2 regions of the Pseudomonas ogarae genome follow, and region 2 is predicted to be linked to the other one. Evidence: riboswitches for the same ligand, from Rfam matches in the RefSeq annotation. Region 2 holds a riboswitch; the other holds the start of a gene.
What was found. A riboswitch is a leader RNA that binds a small molecule or an ion and turns the genes downstream of it on or off. The one in region 2 is predicted to bind cobalamin.

Region 1: it holds a riboswitch for cobalamin, as region 2 does, so the genes downstream of both, cobO (cob(I)yrinic acid a,c-diamide adenosyltransferase) here and HU749_RS11555 (CbtB domain-containing protein) in region 2, are expected to answer to the same signal.

Annotation. Positions count from the first base shown of each region.
Region 1 is NZ_CP077086.1:5,121,239-5,130,531, reverse strand. Features, by position in the region: gene HU749_RS22480 (DUF2066 domain-containing protein) at 295-1,353, shown strand; gene HU749_RS22475 (AI-2E family transporter) at 1,386-2,459, shown strand; gene hda (DnaA regulatory inactivator Hda) at 2,629-3,333, shown strand; gene HU749_RS22465 (C40 family peptidase) at 3,546-4,172, shown strand; gene HU749_RS22460 (C40 family peptidase) at 4,337-4,870, shown strand; gene HU749_RS22455 (PQQ-dependent sugar dehydrogenase) at 5,016-6,326, opposite strand; gene HU749_RS22450 (hypothetical protein) at 6,467-7,051, opposite strand; cobalamin riboswitch at 7,205-7,432, shown strand; gene cobO (cob(I)yrinic acid a,c-diamide adenosyltransferase) at 7,513-8,139, shown strand; gene HU749_RS22440 (cobyrinic acid a,c-diamide synthase CobB) at 8,151-9,293, shown strand, end outside.
Region 2 is NZ_CP077086.1:2,588,830-2,598,122, forward strand. Features, by position in the region: gene HU749_RS11530 (fatty acid cis/trans isomerase) at 1-2,257, shown strand, start outside; gene nfuA (Fe-S biogenesis protein NfuA) at 2,373-2,957, shown strand; gene cobM (precorrin-4 C(11)-methyltransferase) at 3,138-3,884, opposite strand; gene HU749_RS11545 (cobalamin biosynthesis protein) at 3,962-4,366, opposite strand; gene HU749_RS11550 (CbtA family protein) at 4,363-5,058, opposite strand; gene HU749_RS11555 (CbtB domain-containing protein) at 5,070-5,258, opposite strand; cobalamin riboswitch at 5,359-5,596, opposite strand; cobalamin riboswitch at 5,686-5,899, shown strand; gene cobW (cobalamin biosynthesis protein CobW) at 5,998-7,062, shown strand; gene cobN (cobaltochelatase subunit CobN) at 7,066-9,293, shown strand, end outside.

The DNA of each region.
Region 1 (9,293 bases), 2.5 Mb from region 2:
TTATTCCGGGAGCCCAGCCATTGCCGGTCTGCGAAGGCGCGCGATTTTATCAGGCTTGAGGGGCAGCGGCCATCCTCGCGCCGACGGGCAGGGACATATCCACGGAAAAAAACCGATATTTCTTATATTGGTACTGCGTAGCGCGTCTGTATAAGGTGTAGCGGTAACCGGTTATGGTGATGACAGTGCGAAACTTCCACCGGGCGTGTGAATGTTTTGCCGGGTGCTGTGGTCACAGCCATGCTCAATCTTCTTCACACGGCCTGTTCCAGCCGTTATGTCCGGGAATCTTCCATGCGTTTGTTCAAATTCTTGTCTGTGGGCTGCTTTTCGCTGATCAGCCTGGCGAGTCATGCCGAAACCGTCAATGGCCTCTACCAAGTGCTCGAACCGGTCGCCAGCCAGACCCCGGAGGAGCGCAACCAGGCGACGCTGCGTGCCCTGGATACGCTGGTGCTGCGCCTGACCGGCGACGCCAAGGCGGCCCAGAATCCTGGTCTGGCAGCGATCCGCCAGGACCCGCAACAGATCATTCTTCAATATGGCTACGACGCCGGTCCACCGGAAAGCCTCAAGGTGGACTTCGACCCGGCGAGCACCGACCGGGCATTGCGTTCGGCAGGCTTGTCGCTGTGGAGCGCGAACCGGCCATCGATCCTCGGCTGGTGGCTGAACGACTCGGCCGAAGGCTCCAGCCTGGTGGGCGATGGCCAGGCCAGCGCCACGCCACTGCGGCGTGCCGCGCAGCATCGGGGCCTGGCCCTGCACCTGCCGCTGGCGGACTTGAGCGAGCAGATCGTTGCCACCGCACCGAACCTGGAAGGCAGCGACCCGGCGCCTTTGCGCGATGCCTCGGAGCGCTACGCGACAGACGCCTTGCTGGCAGTCCACGCCAAGGAAGAGGGCGGGCAGTGGCACGGCACCTGGCGCCTGTGGCTGGGCGATCAACGCGAGCAGGGCACTGCCCAGGGTGCCGATCCGGCCGCACTGGCTGACGCGGTGATGTTGGCGGTGAACCAGCGCCTGGCGCCGCGCTTCGTCGCCAAGCCGGGCGTGGCCACTGAACAGTTGCTGGAGGTGCAGGGCATGAACCTGGAGCGGTATGCGGCGCTTGGGCGTCTGCTCGAACCGTTTGGTGGGCAGTTGCAGCGGGTTGAGGGTGATCGGATCGTCTATCGAGTCAACGGCAGCGCCGAGCAGTTGAAGGCGCAACTGGCCCTGGCGAAACTGCAGGAAATTCCGCCCGGTGAGGCCGTCGCGCCGGAGCCTGTGGCGCCGCCCGCCGCCGATGGTTCGGCCCCGGTTGCAGCACCTGTGCCGGCGCCGGCAGCCAATCTGCGGTTCCGTTGGTAGGTTTTCTTTCTTTATATAGCTAGGAGTGGTTCATGGGCGATACGCGGCGTTGGTTCTGGTTGGGCGGGGTTGCCCTGCTGATTGCGCTTATCTATTTGCTGCATCCGATCCTTACGCCGTTCCTGGTTGCCTTGCTGCTGGCCTACCTGTTCGATCCGGTGGTGGATCGCCTGGAAAAACTCGGCCTGTCGCGAACCTGGGGCGTGGTGGCGGTGTTTGCGCTGGTCACGCTGATTGTGAGCGCGCTGCTGTTGGTGCTGATCCCGATGCTCGCCAAGCAACTGGTGCGCCTGTACGAATTGGCGCCGCAGATGCTCGATTGGTTGCAGCACAGCGCGGTGCCGTGGGTGCAGTCGAAGCTGGGGTTGGCGGACGGTTTCTGGAAGTTCGACAAGGTCAAGGCGGCCATCAGCGAGCACATGGGCCAGACCACTGACATCGTTGGCGTGGTGTTGAGCCAGGCCACGGCCTCGGGCCTGGCGTTGATCGGTTGGTTGGCAAACCTGGTGCTGATTCCGGTGGTGGCCTTCTATCTGCTGCGGGACTGGGACCTGATGATGGCCAAGATCCGCAGCCTGCTGCCGCGTCATCGCGAAGAACGCATCATGACCCTGACCGGCGAATGCCATGAAGTGCTGGGGGCGTTCGTGCGCGGGCAACTGCTGGTGATGGTGGCCCTGGGTTTCATCTATGCGGCAGGGCTGATGTTGGTCGGGCTGGAGCTGGGGCTGTTGATCGGCTTGATCGCCGGGCTGGCGGCCATCGTGCCATACATGGGCTTTGTGATTGGGATTGGCGCGGCATTGGTCGCCGGGTTGTTCCAGTTCGGCGGCGACCTGTATCCGATGGTGGGCATCGTCGCGGTGTTCATGGTCGGCCAGGCCCTGGAAGGCATGGTGCTGACGCCGCTGCTGGTGGGCGACCGCATTGGCCTGCATCCGGTGGCGGTGATCTTTGCGATCCTGGCAGGGGGCGAATTGTTCGGCTTCACCGGGATCCTGCTGGCGCTGCCGGTGGCGGCGGTGATCATGGTGCTGGTGCGGCATATGCACGATCTGTACAAGGATTCGGACATCTACAGCGGCGTCGAAGACCCCGACCTATAGGGCAAATAACAGGCGGGGTGTCAGGGAAACTGACGCTCCGTGCCCTTGCCGCTGCAAACCTTTGATTTTGCTCGTGGTCCGGCGCATTGTGCGGTCCGCGCCACGGGTATAAACTTTGCGCACTTCACACAGAGGCCACTAACGGTTCCTTGGGAACTGTTCAGTCCGCATGAAACCGATTCAGCTGCCCCTAGGTGTGCGTCTGCGTGATGACGCCACCTTTATCAACTACTACCCAGGCGCCAATGCCGCTGCACTCGGCTATGTCGAGCGGCTTTGCGAAGCCGACGCCGGCTGGACCGAAAGCCTGATCTATCTGTGGGGCAAGGACGGGGTAGGGCGCACGCATCTGTTGCAGGCCGCATGCCTGCGGTTCGAGCAATTGGGCGAACCGGCGGTGTACCTGCCGTTGGCCGAGTTGCTCGATCGTGGTGTTGAAATCCTCGATAACCTCGAACAGTACGAACTGGTCTGCCTGGACGATCTCCAGGCCGTGGCCGGCAAGGCTGACTGGGAAGAAGCGCTGTTTCACCTGTTCAATCGGTTGCGCGACAGTGGTCGGCGCTTGCTGATCGCCGCCTCGACGTCGCCACGGGAGTTGCCGGTGAAGCTGGCGGACCTCAAGTCCCGTCTCACCCTGGCGCTGATTTTTCAGATGCGCCCGCTGTCCGACGAAGACAAACTCCGTGCCTTGCAGTTGCGCGCTTCTCGGCGTGGCCTGCACCTGACCGACGAAGTCGGGCATTTCATCCTCACCCGTGGTACCCGCAGCATGAGCGCGTTGTTTGAACTGCTCGAACGCCTTGACCAGGCCTCACTCCAGGCCCAGCGCAAGCTGACTATTCCTTTTTTGAAAGAAACTTTGGGTTGGTAGAACCGTTGCGGGTAGTGGCTCTTGGCCTGCTCTGGGCGCGGCGAAACCCGCGGTCCTGCTGGGCGGCAGGCCACGTGACGTTCAAAATGGGCTTAAGCGCTTAGATGTAAACGTAAAACCGAGAAGTCACATTTGCATCGATTGAATTTGCAAATGAGGTTGATAGAAGGCATAGTCTCGCCATCTTTACTACTTCAGCCACGGTCGTGCCCATGCTAAATCGCTTCGCACCCCTCGTGCCTCTCGCACTCGTTACCCTGTTGTTTGGTTGCGCTGCCCACTCTCCAGTGACCCAGCAAGAGCAACAGCCTCAGGTCAAGAATACCGTTACCGCCCAGTCTTCCTCCGTTGCGTTCCAGGAAGAAATGGCCTCCGACAAAGAACTCGCTGCCTTCGCCGGCAGCAAGCCTTACCAGCTTCCAGTGCTGGCTGACAGCATCCTGGAACGCGGCATGTCGTTGATCGGTACCCGCTACCGTTTTGGCGGTACCTCTGAGGCCGGCTTCGATTGCAGCGGTTTCATTGGTTATCTGTTCCGCGAAGAGGCCGGCATGAACCTGCCGCGCTCCACTCGCGAAATGATCAACGTGAACGCCCCTCTGGTCGCACGTAACCAGTTGGAGCCCGGTGACCTGCTGTTCTTCAGCACCAACGGTCGTCGCGGTCGCGTCAGCCACGCCGGTATCTACCTGGGCGACAACCAGTTCATCCATTCCAGCAGCCGCCGCAGCGGTGGCGTGCGGATCGACAGCCTGGGCGACAGCTACTGGAGCAAGACCTTCATCGAAGCCAAGCGCGCCCTCGCCATGGCACCGACTGTGGTCACCGCTCGCAAGTAAGCACACAGTTTGTAAGGCAAACTTAAAGTCTTACTTGAAGTTTGCCGTATAGCCGCTAGAATCCTGATCATTGTTTGATGGCAATCCGCCTGCGTACTCCGCAGGCGGATTTGTTTTCATGCCCACGGCAGAAAAGCCGCATCCAGATCAGGATTGTTCTGCATATGTCGACGTCGGCCCGCCTCGCACTCATGTTCCTCGCCGCGCTGCTCAGTGCGTGCGCCAGCCGCACTCCGCCACCTGTTCCAGTGCGGGCTCCGGTGGTCTTTGCCCCCTCGCAACCCTTTTCCCCGGTCGCCGAAGATGTGCTCTTCCGGGCGCTGGGTTTGGTGGGTACGCCTTATCGTTGGGGCGGCAACACGCCGGATTCAGGCTTCGATTGCAGTGGCTTGATTGGTTATGTGTACCGAGACGCCGCCGGTATTGCCCTGCCACGTTCCACGCGTGAAATGATCAGCATGCGGGCGCCAGAAGTGGGTAAGGACGCGTTGCAGACCGGTGACCTGGTTTTCTTCGCCACCAACGGTGGCTCCCAGGTCAGCCATGCCGGGATCTATGTCGGTGAGGGCCGTTTCGTCCACGCGCCGGCCACGGGTGGCACGGTCAAGCTCGATAGCCTGTCCAAGGCCTATTGGCAGAGGGCTTACCTGGGCGCCAAGCGTGTGCTGCAGCCGGAGCATCTGGCGCGTAACCCCTGAGTTGTTGTTTTCCTGATCTGTGGGAGCAAAGCTTGCTCGCGAAACAGGCGCCTCGATCTCTGAGAGACCGCATCGCCTTCATCGCGGGCAAGTCTTGCTCCCACAGGTCAGAAGTAAATCCCCTCGCCACAAAGGTGTGTCGGCCTTATTTACCTGACACACGCCAGATCTTGTTCCCCACATCATCGGCCACCAACAACCCACCCTGCTTGTCGATCACTACGCCCACTGGCCGCCCCTGGGCTTTTTCGTCGGCGTTGAGGAAGCCGGTCAGCACATCCACGGGTTGCCCCACCGGCTTGCCGCCGTTGAACGGTACGAAAATTACTTTATAACCACTGTGGGGCTTGCGGTTCCAGGAGCCGTGCTGGCCGATGAAAGCCCCTTCGGTAAACGGTGCGGGCAAGCTGCTGCCCTCGGCGAAGGTCAGGCCCAATGAGGCGGTGTGGGGGCCGACGGCGTAGTCCGGGGCGATGGCCTTGGCCACCAGGGCCGGGTTTTGTGGTTCGACCCGGACATCGACGTTCTGCCCATAGTAGCTGTAGGGCCAGCCATAAAAGGCACCGTCCTTGACCGAGGTGATGTAGTCCGGCACCAGGTCGCTGCCGATCTCATCCCGCTCGTTCACCGCTGTCCAGAGCGCGCCGCTGCGGGGTTCCCAGGCCAAGCCGTTGGGGTTGCGCAGGCCTGAGGCGAAAATGCGGTGATTGCCGCTGGCACGGTCCACTTCCCAGATGGCGGCGCGACCTTCTTCGGCCTCCATGCCGTTTTCCGCGACGTTGCTGTTCGAACCGGTGGTGACGTACAGCTTGCTGCCGTCGCGGCTGGCAATCACGTTTTTGGTCCAGTGGTGGTTGAGTGTGCCCCCGGGCAGATCAACGACCTTGGTCGGCTGCGCCTGGATTTGCGTATCACCCTCCTGGTAGGGGAAGCGGATCAGTCGATCGGTATCGGCCACGTACAGGTCATTGCCGACCAGGGTCATGCCGAATGGCGAGTTGAGGTTTTCCAGGAACACCGTACGGGTTTCGGCGATGCCGTCGTGATTGGCGTCGCGCAACAGGGTGATGCGATTCGGGCTGGGCACACCGGCACCGGCGCGGCCCATGACTTTTTTCATCACCCAGCCACGGATGCCCTTGGCGTCGTCCGGCTTGGGCGGGGCGTTGGTTTCGGCCACCAGCACATCGCCATTGGGCAGCACATAGAGCCAGCGTGGATGGTCCAGTCCTTCAGCGAACGCGCCCACTTGCAGGCCCGGGGCCGGGGTTGGCTTGGCGCCTTGCGGCCAGCCGATGGCCTCGGCGATGTTGACGGTAGGGATCAGGGTCTTGTTCGGTTCAGGCAGTTTCGGCGCTGGGCCGGTGCCGTCGGACACTTGCAAGGTGGAAGACTCGCCACAAGCGACAAGTCCTGCGGCAAGGGTGACGATCAAAAGATGGGCGGGCTTGAGCATGCTGGCTTCCCTATGAATGCATGTAGTTATTCATAGAGGAGCGTAGACGCGCGATGGTTCAACCGCGGGTAGGCCTGTCAGCTAGCCAAACAAACTTCCTGTGAGAGCCAAGCTTGGCTCTCACAGTTCCTTGCGCAGAATCAACCATGGGCCTGTTTGAACAGCACGGCGATGCCCGGGTGGTAGTGACCGGCTTCGTTGCGCAACTTGCGGTAGGCGTAAGGGAAGTACCAGGCCACGGCGCAGGTGTTTTCCTTCTGCAGGTCGTCGATCATGTCCTGCAATTCTTCGGGCGTGGCGCTTTGCTGGGCTTTTTGCGGCGAGACGAACAGGCAGCCCAGCTTCAGGTCGCTGGCATAGCTGATGCGCTTGGCATCGCTGGTGGCTTCCAGTAGCGGCTGGGTCAGATTCAGATTGTTGACCTTGGGCCAGCGCTGGGTGGCCTGGATGAAGGCGCGCTCCTCGGTGCTGGCGATCAACAGGTCGGCGCTGACGTTGCGTTCGCCTTCTTCATTCTGCTTGCGGGTCGGCGCGTTCTGCAGCGTGACCATCTCGGCCATCCAGGCGGCAGCCGACAGCAAGCCGAGGTTGGCTTTTTCGTCGAACCAATAAGGCGTGTCGTTATCGCCACGCACCGCATTGTAGCGGTCGATACAGTCAAACCAGCGTTCCAGCATCGGGCGCAGGAATTCCAATTTTGGATTGCTGATGATCATGCCTTGCATGCTTTGCCCTCTTGTTCTTGTGATATCGGGTCGTAATGTCGCTTTGATATCACTTGCCGCAGAATCACACAAGATTGGCGTCATTTTATTGATCGGCGCCAATGATTGCCCCGACAGGCGGCTTTAATTGACGCTCCACCCCCAACCCTCTAACCTTCGCCGCTTGTTTCAGGTGCTCTGTGGCTGCGGTCGACAGAGTGAAACAGGGAAGCCGGTGAGTGCATACGAACCCGGCGCTGCCCCCGCAACGGTAAATGAGTCAACGCTGCGCTTTGTGGCCACACAGGCCACTCACCACTGTGTCGCATGACATGGGAAGGCGCGCAGCCAGGCACCACGCCGCTCATGAGCCCGGAGACCGGCCTGATTCATCCAACGGCATCACGGTGGGCGATGCCAGGCTTGTTGCCGTCTTTTTTTGTGCCCGCCCGCCGTTATCCAATCCCAAACGGAGGCTTCCCATGACCGACTCCCTCATCACCGACACGTCTGATCGCGACGAACGCCACCTGGCGCGCATGCTGCGCAAGAAAGCCGTGATCGACGAGCGCATCGCCAACTCGCCGAATGAATGCGGCTTGCTGCTGGTGCTGACGGGCAACGGCAAGGGCAAGAGCAGCTCGGCGTTCGGCATGCTTGCGCGGTCCATGGGCCACGGCATGCAATGCGGCGTGGTGCAGTTCATCAAGGGGCGTAACAGCACCGGTGAAGAACTGTTCTTCCGCCGCTTCCCGGAGCAGGTGCGCTTTCACGTCATGGGCGAAGGCTTCACCTGGGAAACCCAGGATCGCCAGCGTGACATCGCCGCCGCCGAAGCCGCCTGGGCGGTCTCGCGCCAGTTGCTCAGCGATCCGTCCATCGGCCTGGTGGTGCTCGACGAGTTGAACATTGCCCTCAAGCACGGTTACCTCGACCTCGATCAGGTGCTGAGCGATCTGCAGGCACGTCCACCGATGCAGCACGTGGTCGTGACTGGTCGCGGTGCCAAGCCCGAGATGATCGAACTGGCCGACACCGTGACTGAAATGGGCATGATCAAGCATGCGTTCCAGGCGGGTATCAAGGCGCAGAAAGGCGTCGAACTGTGAGCGATCCCGCCATGACCAGCCGCCATTGTCCGGCGGTGCTGATCGCCGCGCCGGCCTCGGGCCAGGGCAAGACCACCGTCACTGCGGCGCTGGCCCGGTTGCATCGCAACCAGGGACGCAAGGTGCGCGTATTCAAATGCGGCCCGGACTTTCTCGATCCGATGATCCTCGAGCGGGCCAGCGGCGCGCCGGTCTATCAATTGGACATGTGGATGGTCGGTGAGCAGGAAAGTCGCCGGCTGTTGTGGGAAGCCGCCGCTGAAGCGGACCTGATCCTGATCGAAGGGGTGATGGGGCTGTTCGACGGCACCCCGTCGAGCGCCGACCTGGCACGGCATTTTGGCGTGCCGGTGCTGGCGGTGATCGACGGCACGGCCATGGCCCAGACTTTCGGCGCCCTGGCCCTGGGCCTGGCCCGTTATCAACCCGACCTGCCGTTCGCCGGGGTCTTGGCCAACCGGGTCGGCACCTTGCGCCACGCGCAATTGCTCGAAGGCAGCCTGACCGAAGGCCTGCGCTGGTACGGCGCGCTGTCCCGGGAAACCGGCATCGAATTGCCCAGCCGTCATCTCGGGTTGGTCCAGGCCAGCGAGTTGAACGACTTGGACGCGCGCCTCGACGCTGCCGCCGAGGCCCTGGCCGGCAGTTGCGAAGTGGCGTTGCCGCCAGCGGTGGCATTCGCCGCGCCTGAGGTGATCGCTGTTGAGCCGTGGCTCGCCGGGGTGCGCATCGCTGTGGCCCGTGACGAAGCGTTTGCCTTCACCTATGGCGCCAGCCTTGATCTGCTGCGGGCCATGGGCGCGCAGTTGTGTTTCTTTTCGCCGATTCATGACAGCGAACTGCCCGAGGCGGACAGCCTTTATTTGCCTGGCGGTTATCCGGAGCTGCACCACGTTGCACTGGCTCGGAACGCGCCGATGCTCGCCGCGATCCGTGCTCACCAGGCCGCCGACAAACCGTTGCTCGCCGAATGCGGCGGCATGTTGTATCTGCTGGACTCATTGACCGATGTCGAAGGCGTGCGCGCCGAACTGCTGGGTTTGCTGGCCGGCGATGCGCAGATGCAAAAGCGCCTGGCGGCCCTGGCGCTGCAATCGGTGGACTTGCCGGAAGGCACCTTGCGTGGGCATACCTATCATCATTCGCTGACCAGC
Region 2 (9,293 bases):
GCTGTTGTGTTTTACCGCAGCCGCCGGGAGTCCCGCTCCCGCGATCTCCTACACCCGCGACATCCAGCCAATTTTCACGGAAAAATGCGTGGCCTGCCATGCCTGCTACGACTCTGCCTGCCAGTTGAACCTGGGCAGTGGCGAAGGCACGGCACGGGGGGCGAGCAAGCTGTCGGTGTACGACGGCGAGCGGCGCCAGGCGGCCGATCCGACTCGCTTGTTCTATGACGCCTCCGGCCAGCGTGCCTGGCAGCGCAAGGGCTTTTATTCCGTGCTCGACGCCCAAGGCAGCCAGGCTGCCCTGATGGCGCGCATGCTGGAGTTGGGCCACCGCACGCCACTGCAGCCCAACGCCAAGCTGCCGGAAGAGATCGTGCTAGGCCTCAATCGTGAAAACAGCTGCGCGATGCCGGATCAATTCGACGAATACGCAGGCAGCCATCCCAAGGAAGGCATGCCCCTGGCCGTCACCGGCCTGACCGACCAGCAATACCAGACCCTGCAGCGCTGGCTGGCCGCAGGCGCTCCCATCGATCAGCAGGCCTTGGCTCCGAGCGCCGCCGAAGCCTTGCAGGTGGTGCAATGGGAAAACCTGCTCAATGCTCCTGGCGCCCGGGAAAGCCTGGTGGGCCGCTGGTTGTTCGAGCATTGGTTCCTGGCGCACATCTATTTCAAGGACGGCGAGCCGGGGCATTTCTTCCAGTGGGTCCGTTCGCGCACGCCCACCGGCCAGCCGATCGACCTGATCAACACCCGCCGTCCGAATGATGACCCCGGCACCCGTGTGTATTACCGGCTCTGGCCGGTGCAAGGGGTGATCGTGCACAAGACCCACATCACCTATGGCTTGAGCGCGGCGAAGATGGCGCGCATCAAGAGCCTGTTCTACAGCGGCAAATGGCAGGTTTCCGCGTTGCCGGGCTACGGTCCGGAGCGCCGGGCCAACCCGTTTTCCACCTTCGAGGCGATCCCGGCCCAGGCTCGCTACCAGTTCATGCTCGATAACGCCGAGTATTTTGTGCGTACGTTCATTCGTGGGCCGGTGTGCCGGGGCCAGATAGCTACCGACGTGATCCGCGACAATTTCTGGGCGCTGTTCCAGGACCCCGAACATGACTTGTACGTCACTGACCCGAACTACCGCGGCCAGGCCACGCCGCTGCTGGCGATGCCGGGGCAGAACGATGATGTGGGCAGCGTCCTCAGCCTGTGGCTCGACTACCGGGACAAACGCAACGAGTACGAAGCCTTGCGCCGCGATAATTATGCTGAGCTGCCGGCGCCGAGCTGGTCGACGCTGTGGGCCGGGAATGACAATGCACTGCTGAGCATTTTCCGGCACTTCGACAGTGCCTCGGTCAACAAGGGCCTGATCGGCGAGGTGCCGCAGACGATGTGGCTGTTCGACTTCCCGTTGCTGGAGCGCACCTATTACCAGTTGGCGGTGAACTTCGATGTGTTCGGCAACGTGTCCCACCAGGCCCAGACCCGGCTGTATTTCGACCTGATCCGCAACGGTGCGGAGCAGAATTTCCTGCGCCTGATGCCGGCCGACTCCCGGGAAGGCTACCTTGACGACTGGTACCAGGCCGGCGGCAAATTCAAGATGTGGCTCGATTACGAGGCCATCGACGATGACACGCCGACCGCCCTCAAGCTTGACGAACACGATCCCAAGGGCGATTTCACCCAGCAATTGCTGGCCCGTTATGGAGAGCTGAACGCCCGTCCCGATCCGATCAACCGCTGTGACGGTGCCTACTGCTCGCGTCCGAACATCGACCTGGCGCTGCAAAACGCCGAACAGGCCCTCAGCCGCCTGGTGTCGCGCCCGGCGGCGGGGCTCAAGGTGATCGACCAACTGCCGGAAGCGACCTTGCTGCGTGTCGAAACCGCCAGTGGTCAGCGTGAGGTCTACAGCCTGCTGCGCAACCGTGCCCACAGCAACGTGGCGTTCCTGCTGGGCGAGGAGGCGCGCTACCAGCCGGGACTGGACACGCTGACGGTCTACCCGGGCGTGCTCAGCAGCTACCCGAACTTCATGTTCAACATTCCGGCCGGGCAAGTGCCGGCGTTCGTCGAGGCCATGCAAGGCGCCCAGGATGCGCCAGCGTTCGAGCGGATTGTCGAGCGCTGGGGCATCCGTCGCAGTCACCCGCAGTTCTGGTACTACTTCCATGACCTGAGCCAATACATCCAGGAGACGGAGCCCGTGGAAAGCGGTGTGTTGGACATGAATCGCTACCAGAACCTCTGATCGACAGCTCCGGCGGCAAACCCCGTGCCGCCGGGTGCTTTCCTGACAAAAATACTAGGACTTTGTCCGGCGCGATGATTGGCGTAAACTGCCGGCAAGCCTGCGAGGAGTTTCCATGACCGCCATTACCATTACCGATGCCGCCCACGATTACCTGGCCGACCTGCTGTCCAAGCAGAACACCCCAGGTATCGGGATTCGCGTCTTCATCACCCAGCCCGGCACCCAGTACGCAGAGACGTGCATTGCCTACTGCAAGCCGGGGGAAGAAAAACCCGAAGACACCGCGTTGGGGCTCAAGAGCTTCACCGCGTACATCGACTCGTTCAGCGAAGCCTTCCTGGACGATGCGGTGGTCGACTACGCCACCGACCGCATGGGCGGCCAGCTGACCATCAAGGCGCCAAACGCCAAGGTGCCGATGGTCAATGCCGACAGCCCGGTCAACGAGCGTATCAATTACTACCTGCAAACCGAAATCAACCCGGGGCTGGCCAGCCACGGCGGCCAGGTTTCGCTGATCGACGTGGTGGAAGACGGCATCGCCGTGCTCCAGTTCGGCGGCGGCTGCCAGGGCTGCGGCCAGGCTGACGTGACCTTGAAGGAAGGCATCGAGCGGACCTTGCTCGAGCGCATTCCGGAGCTCAAGGGCGTACGCGACGTGACCGACCACACGCAGAAAGAAAACGCCTACTACTGATTGTGGCGATACCATCTTGCGATCAGCTCGTAACCTGTGGGAGCGAGCTTGTGGGAGCAAGGCTTGCCCGCGATGCAAACATCTCGGTGTGGCTGATAGACCGAGGCGACGCCTTCGCGGGCAAGCCTTGCTCCCACAGGTTCGCTCCCACAGGGGAATCCAGGTGGATTCTCTGGCGAGTCAGGGCCTGTAGAGATGCGCATGCCCGGCGCGGTACAGCGAAGACTCGCTGAACACATCGTTGCCCAACACACGCCCCACCAGAATCAGCGCCGTGCGGCGAAAGCCCTTGGCTTGTACCTTTGCCGCGATATCGTCCAGCGTCCCCATCACCCAATCCTGATCCGGCCACGTCGCCCGGTGGATCACCGCAATCGGGCAATCGGCGCCGTAATGGGGTCGCAGTTCGTCGACGATTTTTTCCAGATGATTGACCCCCAGGTGTATCGCCATGGTCGCCCCGTGCTGCGCCAGGCTGCCCAGTTCTTCCCCGGCAGGCATTGGGCTTTTGTCGGCGTAGCGGGTGAGGATCAGGCTTTGGGAAATGTCCGGCAAGGTCAGTTCGGCACCCAGCAGGGCGGCGCAGGCTGAGGTCGCGGTCACCCCCGGGATGATTTCGAAAGGGATGTCCAGTTCCCGCAGGCAACGAATCTGCTCGCCAATGGCACCGTACAGGCTCGGGTCGCCGGAATGCACCCGGGCCACGTCCTGGCCCTTGAGATGGGCGCTCTTGATCAATTCGATGATCTGTTCCAGATGCAGCTCGGCGCTGTTGATCACCTGTTCGGCACAATGGCCTTCAAGGACGGCGGTTGGCACCAGCGAGCCGGCGTAAATGATCACCGCGCAGTGGCGGATCAGTCGCTGGCCTTTGACGGTGATGAGATCCGGGTCGCCGGGGCCGGCGCCGATGAAGTACACGGTCATGACCGGCTCCTGTGGAAGGTGGGTGAGCGTCGCCCAGATGAAGATCGCTCATGATCCTGGGCGCCGATTATCGGGATTTACGCCACGACCGCCAATGCCAACGTGCACTTGGGGCCTTTCTGGCGAGGAATCAGCAGCGTCGCGGGCATCGTGCCCAACTGGTCCGCCAAGGCCAGGGCGGCGCTCTCGGCGATGCCGTAGCAACCGGTTCGCTCGAAGGCGATCTCGGAGCGGTGACTGAGCCGTTGCGCGTAATCGGCTAACTGTTCGGCACTGAAGCAGGTCAGCGGCAGGGCCAGTTGCCCGGCCAGCTCCAGCAGCCCGGGCTCGTCACGCTTGAGGTCGATACTGGCCAGGGCCCGTACCCGATGAAGTTCGATGCCGTGGGCCAGCAGCGTCTGGTCGAGCAAGGCCCGCAGCGTGCTGGCCGGGCAACCACGCTGGCAGCCCAGGCCGATCACCAGGATCGGCTCGGCGCTCATGCCTCGTGGTGGGCTTGGCCGTCACGGCGAAACAGCCAGGCGCTGATCAGGCCAAGGGCCAGCCAGAACGCGACGTTGGTCAGCTGCGAGGCGATCTTGAACTGACTCTCCAGCGCTTCGGGCGCCAGCATCGAGTGGACTTCGGGCTGCGGTGCGCCGATGACATGGGGCACCAGCAACGTCGCCACGCCCAGTACCTTGAGCAGCCAATGCCGGCCGAAGGCGATCAAGGCAATACCCACCGCCGTGGAAGCCGCGGTGCCGATCCACCACATCTGTCGTTGGGCCAGGTCGGCCGCTGCGGTGCCAGGCAGTTCCGGCGGCAGGCCGAGGGTTGGCGCCAGGACGAACGTGGCATAGCCGGCCAGGCCCCAGAGCAGGCCTTGGGACGTGCGAGTCGGTGCGCGCAAGGTGTACAGGCCCGCCAGCATCAGGGCAAAACCCACGGCGACCACCAGGTTGCCGCCCGTGGTAGACAGCACGCGCTGCCAACCGTCTTCCGGCTCCCAGGCCTCGGCATCATGGGTATGAGCCGCCCCGTCGGCGTGTTCATGGACCTCGGTCGCTGGGGCCTTCTCGAAGGTTTCCGCCTGGAGAATCAGCGGCGATACCCAGAAACTTTGCAGCAGGGTCAGCAGCAGGGCGGCCAGCAAGCCGCTGAAACCAGCGGTCTGCGCGATACGCTTGATCATGTCGTCAGTTCTCAATGGCACGGGAAAGCGGCGCTGTGGCGGGTATCGTGGGCGGCGTTGTGCACCGCTTCGATGTGGGAGAAACCGGCGAAATAGACCAGCCCTGCGCCCAGGATCGAAGCAAGGATCGCGGCGCTCAGGCGTTGGCTCAGGGTGGTGGTGCTGCTGGCGGTGCGGGCGGTGCTGCTGATGGTCGACATGGCGCTTCCCTCTGTTCTTGTTCAGTGGGCATTCGAGCGCGATGAGACCCCGGGCGAAAGCCCGCCAAGGTTCGAACAGCGCCCGCCCACCGCGGGTTTGTTGATGCATGAGTCATGGGCCGGTCTCCGGGCTCGCGAGGGGCCGGGCTTGCGCCTGGCCTGCAAGCGTCACCTTCCCATGCGCCCTTTTTGTAGCAGGGCATACACAGTGGTTCAGACGCTTCGCTCGCTTACCGTTGCGGGGGCAGCACCGGACTGACGTGGCTTTGGAGTAAAGCACACGATTCACCGGTTTCCCGTTTCACCCTGTGAAGGGCACCCGTAACTAGGCGCACAGGAGAGCATGGGCGGGGGCGGGGCGTCAATGCACAAGGGGCGCGGCGTCCTGCATATTACTTGCGGAGATTGACCCGCCCCCACACCCTGCGTAGCCTTGCGCCTTCGAGGTTCTTCGGCACGTGCCGGAGCTAAGAAGGGAACGCGGTCCAAGCCGCGGCTGCCCCCGCAACTGTGAACGGTGCTGTTTCTGCAAGGCCACTGTGCATGCCCTTTTAAACGGGCGCACGGGAAGGCGCAGCAATTGCCAGTCGAAAGATTGGCCCGCCGTCAGCCAGGAGACCTGCCTCGAGACAGATTCTCACTACAACCGGGCGGGGTGATCCGGTGGCGAAATCTTCCGCGCGCGCCTGTGCCAGCGGTTGTCGTCCCGTTTGCCCGCCACCTTGCCAAAGGGCATCCGATGAAAACACTGGCCAAACTCCCCGTCACCATCGTCACCGGCTTCCTCGGCTCGGGTAAAACCACTCTGCTGCGGCACATGCTCGACAACGCCCAGGGCCGTCGTATCGCCGTGATCGTCAACGAATTCGGCGAGCTGGGCATCGACGGCGAGATCCTCAAGCAGTGCTCTATCGGCTGCACCGAAGAAGAAGCCAGCGGCCGCGTCTATGAACTGGCCAACGGCTGCCTGTGCTGCACGGTGCAGGAAGAGTTCTTCCCGGTAATGCGCGAACTGGTGGCCCGGCGTGGCGACCTCGACCACATCCTCATCGAAACCTCCGGCCTGGCCCTGCCCAAGCCGCTGGTCCAGGCCTTCCAATGGCCGGAAATCCGCAGCGCCTGCACCGTCGATGCGGTCATCACCGTGGTCGACAGCCCGGCCGTGGCCGCCGGTACCTTTGCCGCGTTCCCCGACCAGGTCGATGCCCAGCGCAAACTCGACCCGAACCTGGACCACGAATCGCCGCTGCACGAACTGTTCGCCGACCAACTGGCAAGCGCCGACCTGGTGATCCTCAACAAGGCTGACCTGATCAGCCCTGAAGACCTGGCCAAAGTTCGCCTGGAAGTCGCCGAAGAGCTGCCGCCGGCGGTCAAGGTCATCGAAGCCAGCAGCGGTCGCCTGCCGCTGGACGTACTGATCGGCCTGGGCGCCGGTTCCGAAGAACACATCGACGGCCGCCACAGCCATCACGACCATCACCACGATGGCGACGATGATGACCACGATCATGACGCCTTCGATTCCATTTCCATCGAACTGCCCCAAGCTGACGAAAGCCTGTTGCTCGACGCATTGACGCAACTGGTGGTCCAGCACGGCGTACTGCGAGTCAAGGGTTTCGCTGCGATTCCGAACAAGCCGATGCGCCTGTTGATCCAGGGCGTCGGGACGCGGTTCGACAAGCATTTCGACCGCCAGTGGGGCGCCGAGGAAGCGCGGGTCACCCGTCTGGTGCTGATCGGCCAGGCGCTTGACGCCGCGCTGCTCGAAGCGCAGTTGCGCGCCGCCCTCGGCGCCTAAGCCATGCACCTGCTCAGGACCCAGCCCGGCGGTTTCGTGTCGGATGACAACATCGCCGACCTGGGGCAAACCCCCGCCGAACTGGTGATCCTGTGCAGCGGCGACTCCAGCCTGGCGCTGTTGGCCGAAGCGGCGAAGCAGTTGCCGGGCGATTATCCGCAGTTTCGCCTCGCCAACCCGATGCAGGTGCAGAACCACGCCTCGGTGGATCTGTACTTCGAAGACGTGCTGCGTCACGCCAAGGTCATCCTGTTGTCGCTGCACGGCGGCATCGGCTATTGGCGCTACGGCATCGAGCGCCTGATGGAACTGGCCGGGCGCGGGGTGAAGCTGATCCTGGTGCCGGGGGATGATCGTCCGGACCCGGAACTCAGTGACCTGAGCAACGTGCCCTGCGAAGATCGCGACCGGCTCTGGCAGTTCTTGCGCCAGGGCGGGCTGGGCAATGCCCTGGACCTGTTTTACAACCTCGGCAGCCAATGGTTCGGCCGCGATTATCCGTGGGCCGAGCCGCAGGCCTTGCCACGCACGGCCATCTATCACCCGGCGAAAACCAGCGCCAGCCTCGACGACTGGCAAACCGACTGGAGCGCCGGGCAACCGGTGGCGGCGGTGCTGTTTTATCGCTCCCACCTGCAAGCGGCGAACACCGCGTTCATCGACGTGTTCTGCCAGCGCCTGCAAGCGGCGGGGCTCAATCCGCTGCCGATTGCCGTGGCAAGCCTCAAGGAGCCTGGTTGCCTCGCACTTGTTGAGGACTGGCTGGACGAGGTGCAGGCGGGCGTGATCCTCAACACCACCGGCTTCGCTCAATCCAGCCCCGAAGCTCCGCACTTGCGACCGTTTCGCCGCAACATCCCGGTGATCCAGGCGATCTGCGCCCAGGACAACGAACCCGGCTGGCGTGCCAGCGAGCAGGGCCTGGGACCGCGGGACCTGGCGATGCACATTGCCTTGCCGGAACTGGACGGACGGATCATCAGCCGCCCGATCAGTTTCAAGGACCTGGCCTGGCGCAGCGAGCGCAGCCAGAGCGACGTGGTCTGCTACCGGGCCGCGCCCGAGCGCATGGATTTTGTCGCCGAACTGGCCCGACGCTGGACCACCCTGGCGCGCTTGCCCAATGCCCAGAAGCGTGTGGCGCTGATCCTCGCCAACTACCCGACCCGCGACGGTCGCATCGGTAATGGCGTCGGCCTGGACACCCCGGCAGCGGCGTTGAATATCCTCCGGGCCCTACAGGTCGAGGGCTATCCATTGTCGGCTGAGCTGCCGGTGAGCGGCACTGCGTTGATCCAGCAATTGCTCGGCGGGGTCAGTAACGACCTCGACAGCCTCGACTTGCGTCCCTGTCACCAGAGCCTGGCCCTTGCCGAGTACCAGGCCTTGTTCGACGCACTGCCCGAAGCCAATCGCCAAGCGGTGCTGGCGCGCTGGGGCTCGCCCGAGCAGGACCCGATGTGCCGCGAGGGGCGCCTGATGGTCGCCGGCCTTCGGCTGGGCCTGACGTTCGTCGGCATCCAGCCGGCGCGGGGTTATCAGGGCGATCCGAGCGCGGTGTACCATGACCCGGACCTGGTGCCGCCCCACGGTTACCTGGCGTTTTATTTCTGGTTGCGCCACACCTACGGCGTCCATGGAGTGATCCACGTCGGCAAGCACGGCAACCTCGAATGGCTACCGGGCAAGGGCGTCGGGCTGTCGGAAAACTGCTGGCCGGACGTGCTGTTGGGGCCGCTGCCGAATATCTATCCGTTCATCGTCAACGACCCGGGTGAGGGCGCCCAGGCCAAGCGTCGCACCCAGGCGGTGATCATCGACCACTTGATGCCGCCCCTGACCCGGGCCGAAACCTATGGGCCGCTGCGTAACCTCGAGCTGCTGGCGGACGAGTACTACGAGGCGCAATTGCTCGATCCGCGCCGTGCCCGGGAGCTGCAACGGGACATCCTCAACCTGGTGCGCGAGACGCACATCGACCGCGAACTGCAACTCGATGCATCCCTGGACAGCGACGTCGACGCGGCGATCTGGCTGCCACGCCTGGACACTTACCTGTGCGACTTGAAGGAGTCGCAGATCCGCGACGGCCTGCACATCTTTGGCGAGTCGCCCAGCGGACGGCTGCGCATCGACACCTTGCTGGCGTTGCTGCGCATTCCCCGGGGCGACGGCAAGGGCGCGCAGTCGAGTCTGCTGCGGGCGCTGGCCAAGGCGTTCGGGCTGGGTTT